Linked DNA regions of Panacibacter microcysteis. The protein of the gene in region 2 interacts with the protein of the main gene of each other region in a pairwise test. Links are inferred from orthologs where the notes say so. Each region holds a gene or a part of one and is shown on either strand. Other genes may lie near its edges.

Evidence for each region. Proteins that work in one complex are often made in the same cells at the same time.
Region 1: the proteins of gyrB (region 2) and gyrA interact in binary tests that used the Escherichia coli proteins (3 or more experiments, as listed by UniProt). The link is inferred for Panacibacter microcysteis from one-to-one orthologs.

The regions. Positions count from the first base shown.
Region 1 is NZ_JADWYR010000002.1:801,683-806,848, reverse strand. What follows is about bases 625-3,806. They hold gyrA (DNA gyrase subunit A), read left to right. Parts: upstream 625-1,013; coding sequence 1,014-3,599; downstream 3,600-3,806. Other genes in these bases: I5907_RS15200 (hypothetical protein), read left to right, coding at 3,613-3,806. Outside these bases: I5907_RS15210 (DUF6089 family protein), read right to left, coding at 1-620; more of I5907_RS15200, read left to right, coding at 3,807-4,914. UniProt on the Escherichia coli protein: A type II topoisomerase that negatively supercoils closed circular double-stranded (ds) DNA in an ATP-dependent manner to maintain chromosomes in an underwound state.
Region 2 is NZ_JADWYR010000001.1:1,371,461-1,376,948, reverse strand. What follows is about bases 1,286-4,204. They hold gyrB (DNA topoisomerase (ATP-hydrolyzing) subunit B), read left to right. Parts: upstream 1,286-1,716; coding sequence 1,717-3,693; downstream 3,694-4,204. Other genes in these bases: I5907_RS05495 (hypothetical protein), read left to right, coding at 4,038-4,204; I5907_RS05505 (sigma-70 family RNA polymerase sigma factor), read right to left, coding at 1,286-1,511. In the rest of the region: xth (exodeoxyribonuclease III), read left to right, coding at 1-542; I5907_RS05510 (anti-sigma factor family protein), read right to left, coding at 703-942; more of I5907_RS05505, read right to left, coding at 951-1,285; more of I5907_RS05495, read left to right, coding at 4,205-4,244; I5907_RS05490 (beta-N-acetylhexosaminidase), read left to right, coding at 4,400-5,488. UniProt on the Escherichia coli protein: DNA gyrase negatively supercoils closed circular double-stranded DNA in an ATP-dependent manner to maintain chromosomes in an underwound state.

The sequences.
Region 1 (5,166 bases), on a different replicon or contig from region 2:
CTGCTTACATCGTCCAGGTAGTCTGTAAACAATTTTCTAAAAGTGATTTCTCCCCCAATCATTATTCTGTCCGTCACCGCAAATTTCAGCCCCCCTCCAAAGGGAATGGCCAATTGTGTGAGGCTATAGATTTTCCTGTCAGGGAACTGTGATAATCCCTGGCCTTCTGTGCCCAGCGGCTGCAGATAAACTTTCTGCCCCTGGTAATAAGTGTAGGGGTTATAATGGTATACAGCTATGCCCGCATGCATGTATGGTGTTAGCCGTGCGTTTCCCGGTACATCTCTCAGGTTAGCGTGCAATACCAGGCTGCCCTCAGTAAGTCCTGAATAAAAACTCAGGTTGCGCCTTGTAGATTCTACTTTGGTCTTTGCGTCTGTGGCGGCCAGCTTTCCTGCAGAGAACGTACCCTCGAGTGCAAACGCACCTGAAATTTTATAGTACAATCCACCACCAAAAAAGCTGTTGGCCTGCTGAAGCGTGAACAACTGTGACTGCAAATCGCCACCATAATTGACCGCGCCACCATCCAGGTGAACAAAAAGCCGCTGACATTTGGCGTGAAATGTTTGGGCAAGTAACGGGAAAATAATACAGATGCGTACTACGCTTTTGTACATATTGCAATTTGATGCGCAAATGTATGTGATATGTTAGCGGAAAATACAGCAGCCATACAATGAAGCAAACATGTTAATATCGCCTGCACAAGCCGGTTATAAAATCTCCATTATTGGTATGCATGCAGCGAAGGCCGGTATTTTGCAGCGGGTTTGCACCATGCCGCATTACATTCTGCAGTACAAGTGAGTGACACAACCAAAGCCGGGCAAAGCGTTGCAGCCGGCCACCAAAACACAACTAACACGGCCATTTTTACAGGTAGAAAAGTTATTGGCACAGTGTGCATAAAAGAATGTAAAAAAGGCGTGCTTTTTAAGGTGTTTCCCTTTCAAAAAGTTAGATTTGCAAGCCCGTAAAAAAAGGGTTAAATCAGGAGAATTTTCAGTAGTATGGAAGAAAATCTATTGCCCGAACAGACCAACGATAACGATCGCATTATCCAGGTAAATATTGAGGAACAAATGAAGACTGCCTACATTGATTACTCAATGTCGGTAATTGTTGGACGTGCCTTACCCGATGTAAGAGATGGTTTTAAACCGGTACACCGAAGGGTATTGTATGGAATGAATGAACTGGGAAACAACAGCAATAAGCCTTATAAGAAAGCAGCCCGTGTAGTGGGAGAGGTGATGGGTAAGTATCACCCGCATGGTGACAGCGCCATTTACGATACACTCGTGCGTATGGGGCAGGATTGGGTGATGCGTCATGTGCTCGTAGACAAACAGGGAAACTTTGGTACGCAGGACGGTGACCCGCCAGCGGCCATGCGTTATACAGAAGTACGGCTCGACAAATTTGCCGAGGCTATGCTCGAAGACATTGAAAAGGAAACCGTTGACTTTCAACTGAACTTTGATGATTCTTTGAAAGAACCGATCGTTTTACCTACCAGGATACCCCAGTTGCTTGTAAACGGCAGCAGCGGTATTGCCGTGGGTATGGCGACCAATATGATGCCGCATAACCTTGGCGAATCTGTAGACGGTTGTGTTGCATACATTGAAAACAAAGAGATTACTGCCGAAGAACTTACCAAATATGTAAAAGCTCCTGACTTTCCTACCGGAGGTGTTATTTACGGCATGGATGGTGTGAAGCAAGGATTATTGACCGGTCGCGGAAGGGTTGTGCTGCGAGGTAAATGCCATACCGAAACAAAAGCCAGTGGCAGGGAGCAGATCATTATTACAGCGGTGCCGTACCAGGTAAACAGGGATTCACTTACCGACAGGATAGGCCAGCTTGTAAATGAAAAAGTGCTGGAAGGTGTGGCCTACGTAAACAACGAAAGCACGAACCGTGAAGGAACAAGAATTGTTGTAGATCTGAAAAGAGATGCCATTGCCAATGTGGTGATCAACCAGCTTTTCAAATACACTGAACTGCAGACCAGTTATGGCATTAACAATGTGGCTCTTGTAAAAGGACGACCAAAGATTCTGAATATACGGGATCTGATCAGCGAGTTTGTGGAGTTCAGGATGGAGGTTGTTACCCGGCGTGCACAGTATGACCTGCGTAAGGCGCGTGAAAGGGCACATATCCTGCAGGGTTACCTGATAGCATTAGATCATCTTGATGAAGTCATCCGTTTGATAAGGAGTTCTTCAACACCAGACATTGCGAAAGACAACCTGATCAATGCTGGCTGGGGACTGGATGAGATACAGGCAAAAGCAATCCTCGAATTAAGATTACAGCGCCTGACCGGAATGGAACGTGACAAGATCAAAGAAGAATTTGAGGGATTAATGAAACTTATTGCCAGCCTGGAGGAATTACTTGGTAGCGAAACACTGCGCTACGAGTTGATCAAAAAAGAATTGCTGGAAATAAAAGAAAAGTTTGGCAGCGAACGAAAAACAGCAATTCAGTACCTCGCAGATGAGATGCGTATTGAAGATCTTATTGAGGAAGAAGATGTTGTAATAACTATCTCACATTTAGGTTACATCAAAAGAACCTCTGCTACCGAATATCGCCAACAGCGCAGGGGCGGTCGTGGAGCCATCGGAAGCAAGACAAGACAGGAAGATTTTGTAGAACATCTTTTTGTAGGATCTACCCACGACACGTTAATGTTTTTTACACAAAAAGGCCGTTGTTACTGGCTGAAGGTTTACGAAATTCCGGAAGGTGAAAAGCAGGGTAAGGGAAGAGCCATTCAAAACCTGATTCAGATTCCACCGGATGACAAGGTGAAAGCCATTATCAATGTTAAAAATTTCGAAGACAAAGCATACAACGAAAGCCATTACATTATTCTTTGCACCAGGAAAGGCATAATTAAGAAAACCTACCTGGAAGATTTCAGCCGCCCCAGAGCAAATGGTGTGAATGCCATCACCATTAATGAAGGAGATGAGTTGATTGAGGCAAGGCTTACGGACGGTAATTCCGAGATCATGATGGCCGTAAAAAGCGGCAGGGCGATACGTTTTCCTGAGAGCAAGGTAAGACCTACGGGCCGTGGTGCAATAGGTGTTGGAGGTATAGAAGTGGATGACGAAAAAGATGAGGTAATTGGCATGATATGTGCCAATAAAGGCGAAACTGAAAAAACGGTTCTTGTTGTAAGCGAAAAAGGTTTTGGTAAACGCACTTCTGTAGATGAATACCGCATTACCAATCGCGGCGGTAAGGGGGTAAAAACGATTAACATCACAGAGAAAACCGGTACCTTAGTAGGCATCCTCGACGTAAGCGAGAAAGAAGATCTGATCATTACCTGTAAGTCGGGCATTACTTTAAGAACGCCCATTTCTAATATTAAAGAGGCGGGCAGGGCTACACAAGGTGTTATTCTTATAAGGATTGATAATGGCGACGCAATAGCTGCTGTTTCTAAAATTGAAGAACAGGAGATCATTGAAAAGCCAGAGGAAACAACAGGTGAACCGGAACAAAATACCAATGATGAACCCAACGAATCAACTGACGATCAATCAGAAACAACAAACAATTCATAATAAAATACACATCATGAAAAAAGTGTTTTTATCCCTGTTGCTTGCCGGATCTTTTTTTTGGGCAGGAGCGCAATATAATAACGTTACCCTGTATTACAGTACCGGTAAAATGGAAGAGGCTAAGAAAGAAGTTGACAAATTAGCTACCGAAGAAAAAACAAAAGATAAGCCCGAAACATATATCTGGAAACTAAACGTATATGGAGAGTTGTATGCTGACAGCTCACTGAGCCCCAAATATCCTGAAGCCGGCACAGAAGCTTTTACAGCACTGAATAAATACACAGAAAAAGAGCCCGATCTCAAAAAGTTGAAAGAAGAAGGCATGCGCGCAGTAAGCCTTTTATATGGCAATGCTTTCAACAGGGGCCGCGAAGCATTTACGGCAAAAGACTGGGGCAAGGCTTACGACAACTTTGCATTTTGCCAGCAGGTAAGCGAGTTTGTTGGTAAAAATAACCTGTCTACCAGCGGAAAATATACCATTGATACAACCGTGGTATTGTACACTGCTTATTCTGCACAAAACGCCGGCAAAACTGAAGAAGCCGTTAAGCGCTACAAAGCTCTGGCCGACTGGAAAGTAAACGACAAAGATTTTGTAGACATCTACAAGTTTATACTCGATTACGACAGCAAGCAAAAAGACGAAGCCAGCTTTAAAAAATACCTTGCACTTGCAAAAGAATTATACCCGGCAGACCAGGCCGTTTGGAGCCAGTTTGAAATGAACTACATGACCAGCAATACAGGGCTGGATGAGATCATCAGCAAGTATAAAACTGAAGATGCCGGTGGTAAACTTACCGAAGATGGTTACATTACCTATGCAGAGTCTTTTGCAATGCCTGATAAAGCACAGGCTGACAAGCTCGATAGTACCCAGCAATCTCAGTTGAAACTTACTGCTGCAGATGCATTTGCCAAGGCATATAACCTCAATAACAAAAATGGTTTGTATGCATTTAATGCCGGCGTATTGTATTATAACATCTTTACCACACTCGATGACCGTTATTTTGCCAACACCGGTGAATCTGCCGCGCTGAAAGCAAAACGCGCTGAAATCCTGAAAGAACAGCAGGATGTTGCGGGCAAGTCAATTGACTGGTTGGAAAAATCTTACAACACGCTGAAAGCAAAAGAGCCACGTGAAAAAAATGAAAGCAACAGTTTGAACAGGGCTGTGACCATGCTTGCCAACCTGTACATGTGGAAGAGAGACAAAACCAAAGGAACAAACGATACAAAAGCATACGATGCTTTTGATGCCAAGTTCCAGTTGTTTGACGGTGAGGTAGGAAAATATAAGTAAACATATTGATTGGATATTATCTAAAAAGCCCCGGAATTTCCGGGGCTTTTTTGTGTTTAACTTTCTCCAAAAATCTATTCCCCCGAAAGCCGCCACTTACAGAGGGATTTTTGAAATGCTTACTATGTCTGAAGAAAAGAAGGCAGAATTAAGAATAAAATGTATGGAAATTGCCTGCAGTATACAGACAATTTTGATGCGTTGAAAAGATTAACAGAGGAATTTTTAAGATTGATTATCCGTCTTAACTAA
Region 2 (5,488 bases):
CAAGGGTACTGCCCGGCGATCCCGAAGACCTGCACAGCCGCTACATAGAGGCACAGGTAAATGAGCTTACCATCGGGTGTTTGTACTTACCAAACGGCAACCCTGCACCGGGGCCAAAATTCGATTATAAACTAAGCTGGTTCGAAAGATTTATCAAACATGCAGGTGAGCTGTATGCATCCGGCAAGCCTGTTGTTTTAACCGGCGATTACAACGTAATGCCCACCGAAATGGACGTATACAAACCCGAGCGCTGGGTAGATGATGCATTGTTCAGGCCCGAAACCAGGGCCGCGTTTCAAAAGCTGCTCGACCAGGGCTGGACAGACGCCATACGGACACTTTACCCGAAAGACGTCATTTATACTTTCTGGGATTATTTCCGCGATGCATATGGCCGGAATGCCGGTTTGCGCATAGACCACTTTCTCTTAAGTAAAAAGCTTACAAACAAACTGGTAGCAGCAGGCGTAGATAAGCATGTACGTGGCTGGGAAAAAACCAGCGATCATGCTCCTGTATGGATAGAACTGAAAGACTAATTGTTTTGGTGTTTGTATTATTTGTACCGGAAAAGCTCTTACACCAGCCTGGGGAATTGTTGAAAAAAAGGAATGCTGTGCGTTGCCGTATAAAGTGCTGCAGTACAAGAGTGCGACGCAACGATGTATAATAGTAGCAATGCAGCCCGGTTCATAACGCTTACTCACCGGTTATTCTCTGCACCATAGTTGCTTTTTCCTGCGGGGTAAGCTCGGCATCTTCGGCTTCCATTGACGCAGCTTCGCGGGCCAGCAGGCCACTTTGCTTTTGAAAAAGCCTGCATAAAGAACAGATCCAGAGGTGTTGGTACAGCTGTATGCGTTGCAGCAAAGACAGTCGCCCTTCTTCTTTTTTGGAAATTAATATGGTTGCCTGTTTACAGGTTATCTTCCACTTCATCTTTCAAACTATTTGGTAAACCAGTTTTTTTCGAGACACGCCCTGAGCTGCAATTTAGCCCGGTGCATGAGCACCCAATAGTTAGACGCAGTTAAATTAAGCGCCTTACAAATTTCTTCACTATCCATCCCCTCCATGTATTTCATGGTAAACACCATATCCTGTATTTTTTTCAGCTTCTGCTTGCAGCTTTGCAGCACTTTATAAAAATCTTTGCGGTTTATACCGGTATCGCTGCTGTTTTGCCATTCCCTTGGCGATGCGGCGTCGGTCCAATGCTGCACGTCATCGAAAAAGCCATCTTCACCCGCGGTAGAAGGCAGGCTTTCCGTTAATCTTACAGATGCTTTGCGAAAGTGGTCAATGATCTTGTTTTTTAAAATGGCATACAACCAGTTTTTTTCAGAGATTTCACCTTTGAAATTGTCGTAGTTGCGCCATGCTGCCAGGAACGTGTCCTGCACCAGGTCTTTTGCTGTATCCGCGTCATTTACACGAGGTAATGCATAGCGATAAAGCATATCTCCGTATTCATCTATCCATTTTGTTGCGTTTAGCTGAGCTGACATGTTTCAAAAATAAGGAATCAATCGGTGTAATTAACTACTTAAACACCGGGCCGGTTTGCGCTGGTATCTTTACCACGCAAGCAGTAGAAAAACCTTATGCACATGCACCCGAAATTGTGGGAAAATTGGCATGTTTCACTGCTGTAAAACCCCTGTTTATGCTTAACTTCGCCCACTTGCCAAAAGCGCAAGAATAATCATATTTATGAGTGAAGAATTAAAGCCTGTTCCTCCGCAGCAAAACGGATACGGTGCAGACAGTATCCAGGTACTCGAAGGTCTCGAAGCCGTAAGAAAAAGACCGGCCATGTATATTGGTGATGTAGGTGTAAAAGGGTTACATCACCTCGTATACGAAGTAGTAGATAACTCCATCGATGAAGCCCTTGCCGGTTACTGCAAAAACATATTTGTTACCATTCATGAAGACAACTCCATCAGCGTGAGCGATGATGGTCGTGGTATACCCACAGGCATACATGCCAAAGAAGGTGTAAGTGCCCTGCAGGTAGTAATGACCGTGCTGCATGCGGGTGGTAAATTCGATAAGAATACCTATAAAGTTTCCGGCGGTTTGCACGGTGTGGGTGTAAGTTGTGTAAACGCATTAAGTACCACATTGCTCGTTACCGTACAGCGCGAAGGTAAAGTGTTTGAACAGGAATACCACACAGGTATACCTGCTTATGCAGTACGCGAAACAGGCACTACCGATAAAACAGGTACCACCGTGCATTTCTGGCCAGATGCAACCATTTTCCAGGTTACTACTTACAACAAAGATATTCTCGAAGGCCGTTTGAGAGAGTTGTCTTTTCTGAATAAAAAGATCAGCATTACACTTACCGATCTTCGCGAAAAAGATGAAGAAGGCAAAGCATACAGCCAGAACTTTTACAGTGAGGGTGGTATTGTAGAGTTTGTTGAGCTGCTTGACAGAAGTGCAAAAAGAACGCCGCTGCTTCCCTCCACACTTTATGTAGAAGGGCACGATGAAGCTACCAACGTGGCCGTAGATGTGGCACTTACCTATAATGACGATTTTAAAGAGCACATCTTCAGCTATGTAAACAATATCAACACCATAGAAGGCGGTACGCACGTTACGGGTTTCCGCCAGGCACTTACGAGGGTGTTTAAAACCTATGGAGATAAACAGGGTTTGTTTGAAAAAGCCAAAGTAGAGGTAGAAGGCGACGATTTCCGTGAAGGTCTTACAGCCATCGTCTCTGTAAAAGTGCCGGAGCCGCAGTTTGAAGGACAGACGAAAACAAAACTGGGAAACAGCGAGGTTAGCGGTATTGTACAAACCACCGTTGGCCGTGCACTGGAAAATTACCTGGAAGAAAACCCGAAAGAGGCTAAGAACATCATCAGTAAAGTGGTGCTTGCCGCGCAGGCACGTGTGGCTGCCAAAAAAGCCAGGGAAATGGTGCAGCGTAAGAACGTACTAAGCGGCAGCGGCCTGCCGGGTAAACTGGCAGACTGCAGCGAACGCGACCCGGAAAAATGCGAGCTGTTCCTTGTTGAGGGTGACAGTGCCGGCGGTACGGCTAAATCTGGCCGGGACAGAAGCTACCAGGCAATTCTGCCGCTGCGTGGTAAAATATTGAACGTAGAAAAAGCCATGGAGCACAAGATCTACGAGAACGAGGAAATCCGCAATATGTTTACCGCCATGGGTGTAAGCGTAGGCACAGCAGAAGACCCAAAAGCTTTAAATCTTGCCAAACTGCGTTACCATAAGCTCATTATTATGACCGATGCTGACGTAGATGGCTCTCACATTGCAACACTGATATTAACCTTCATCTTCCGGTATATGAAAGAACTGGTAGAACAGGGCTATGTATACATTGCACAACCACCGCTATACCTCGTAAAGAAGGGCAAGGAGCAGGAGTATGCATACAACGAAGAGCAGCGCAAAGGGCTCATAACAAAACTGGGTGGTGGAAAAGATGAAAGCGTAAACACACAGCGTTACAAAGGCCTGGGTGAAATGAATGCAGAGCAGTTGTGGGAAACCACGCTCGACCCCAACCGCAGAACGTTGAAACAGGTAACCATAGAAAGTGCGGCAGAAGCAGATCGCATCTTCAGTATGTTAATGGGAGATGAAGTGGCACCACGCAGGGAGTTCATAGAATCTCATGCAAAATACGCCAGGATTGATGTGTAAATAAACACCATAATTTTTATACTAGCCCCGCAGCAATGCGGGGTTTTTTATGGTGTTAACCCGGCAAAAGATTACTATGGCATCACCTGTTGCGTCGCACTCTTGTACTGCATAACTGTTGGCAGCAACGATACTGCATTTCCGGCCTGTGTAAATGAATAAGCATTCTCAACGTGGTTATTTCGGTCATGGCCATAGAAAAATGCCACTTATTGGCAGGATAGTTGCGAAAAAGCAGATATAGCTTACTTTTTAAGCACTGCAATGCCGATTTACAGAAAAAATTTTTAGATTGTGCTGCTTAAGAGGTAAAACTTATTAACTAATCAATTAAATAATCGACAATGGACACTTCGAAAATGATCAAAGCATATTGTTTAAAAACAAAAGAGAAAAACGTTCCTATGCAGGATGCTGTTATTTCAAAAACTGCAAAAGGAGGTTACATGGCTTCCGGTCATGACGGCAAAGGCAACAAAATGGCTGCTATTCTCAGCGAAGCAAAAGCTATGCAGGCAATTGCCGACGGTGTGGCCACCAAAGGTTTTTAGTATACATTTTTTGTAAACACAAAGGCACTGAAGCATCTTCAGCGCCTTTTTTATTGCCCCGTTTGAATCCTTCCGCCCTCCTGTATTCAGCAGGCCGCTAACCGCACAGTTGCATAAGCATTCTTCCTTATCTTTTCGTTCCAAAACAATCCATTATGTACAGGAAGAAAATGCTGCTTGCATACATGCTTTTAACTGCCGTTGTGCTACAGGCACAAAACGGCAACACTTTAAAAAATCTCGTTCCGGTCCCGGTAGCTGTAGTTGAAAAGCAGGGAACCTTTACTTTTAAAAGTACCATTACCATAACTGTATCAGCAGATGATGCCATGCCTGTTGCAAAGCAACTGGCCGATGCTTTGGCAGTACCAACAGGTTATGCCACCAGCGTTAAAAAAGGCAACGGCGGACAGGTACACATGGTATTACTGACCGCTACAGACAACAGCATTGGTAATGAAGGGTACAAAATGTCTGTATCTGGCAAAGGCGTTACCGTTACAGCCAATACACCGGCTGGCCTGTTTTATGGTATGCAAACACTTCTGCAGCTTTTACCCACGGCTATTGAAAGCAAAAGCGTGGTAAACAATATTAACTGGAGCATCCCCTTTACAAACATTACCGACCAGCCAGCATTTAAATGGCGTGGGCTGATGTTTGATGTAAGCCGCCACTTTTTTACCAAGGCAGAAGTAAAGCGTTTTATAGATGACATGGTAAAGTATAAATACAACATGCTACACTGGCATCTTACCGATGATGAAGGCTGGCGCATAGAAATAAAAAGTCTGCCCGAATTAACAAAAGTTGGCGCATGGCGCGTAAACAGGGAGGGCAAGTGGGCAAATACCGGCAACCCTTTTCCTAATGAGCCAAAGACTTATGGCGGTTTTTATACGCAGGACGATATAAAGGAAGTGGTACAATATGCCAAAGAACGCTTTGTTACCATATTGCCGGAAATAGATGTTCCCGGGCATAGCCTGGCTGCACTTGCCGCTTACCCGGAGTTGTCATGCAATCCGGGTCCTTACGAGGTTAGTGCAGGCGGTGCTTTTATGAAATGGTTTCCCGGTGGCCATGAAGGTGTAATTGACAATACATTGTGCCCCGCCAATGAAAAGGTGTACGCATTTCTTGATAAAGTTTTTACCGAGGTGGCGCAGCTCTTTCCTTTTGAATACATACATATGGGTGGTGATGAAACCGCCCGTAATTTCTGGGCCAAGAGCGAGCAGGTA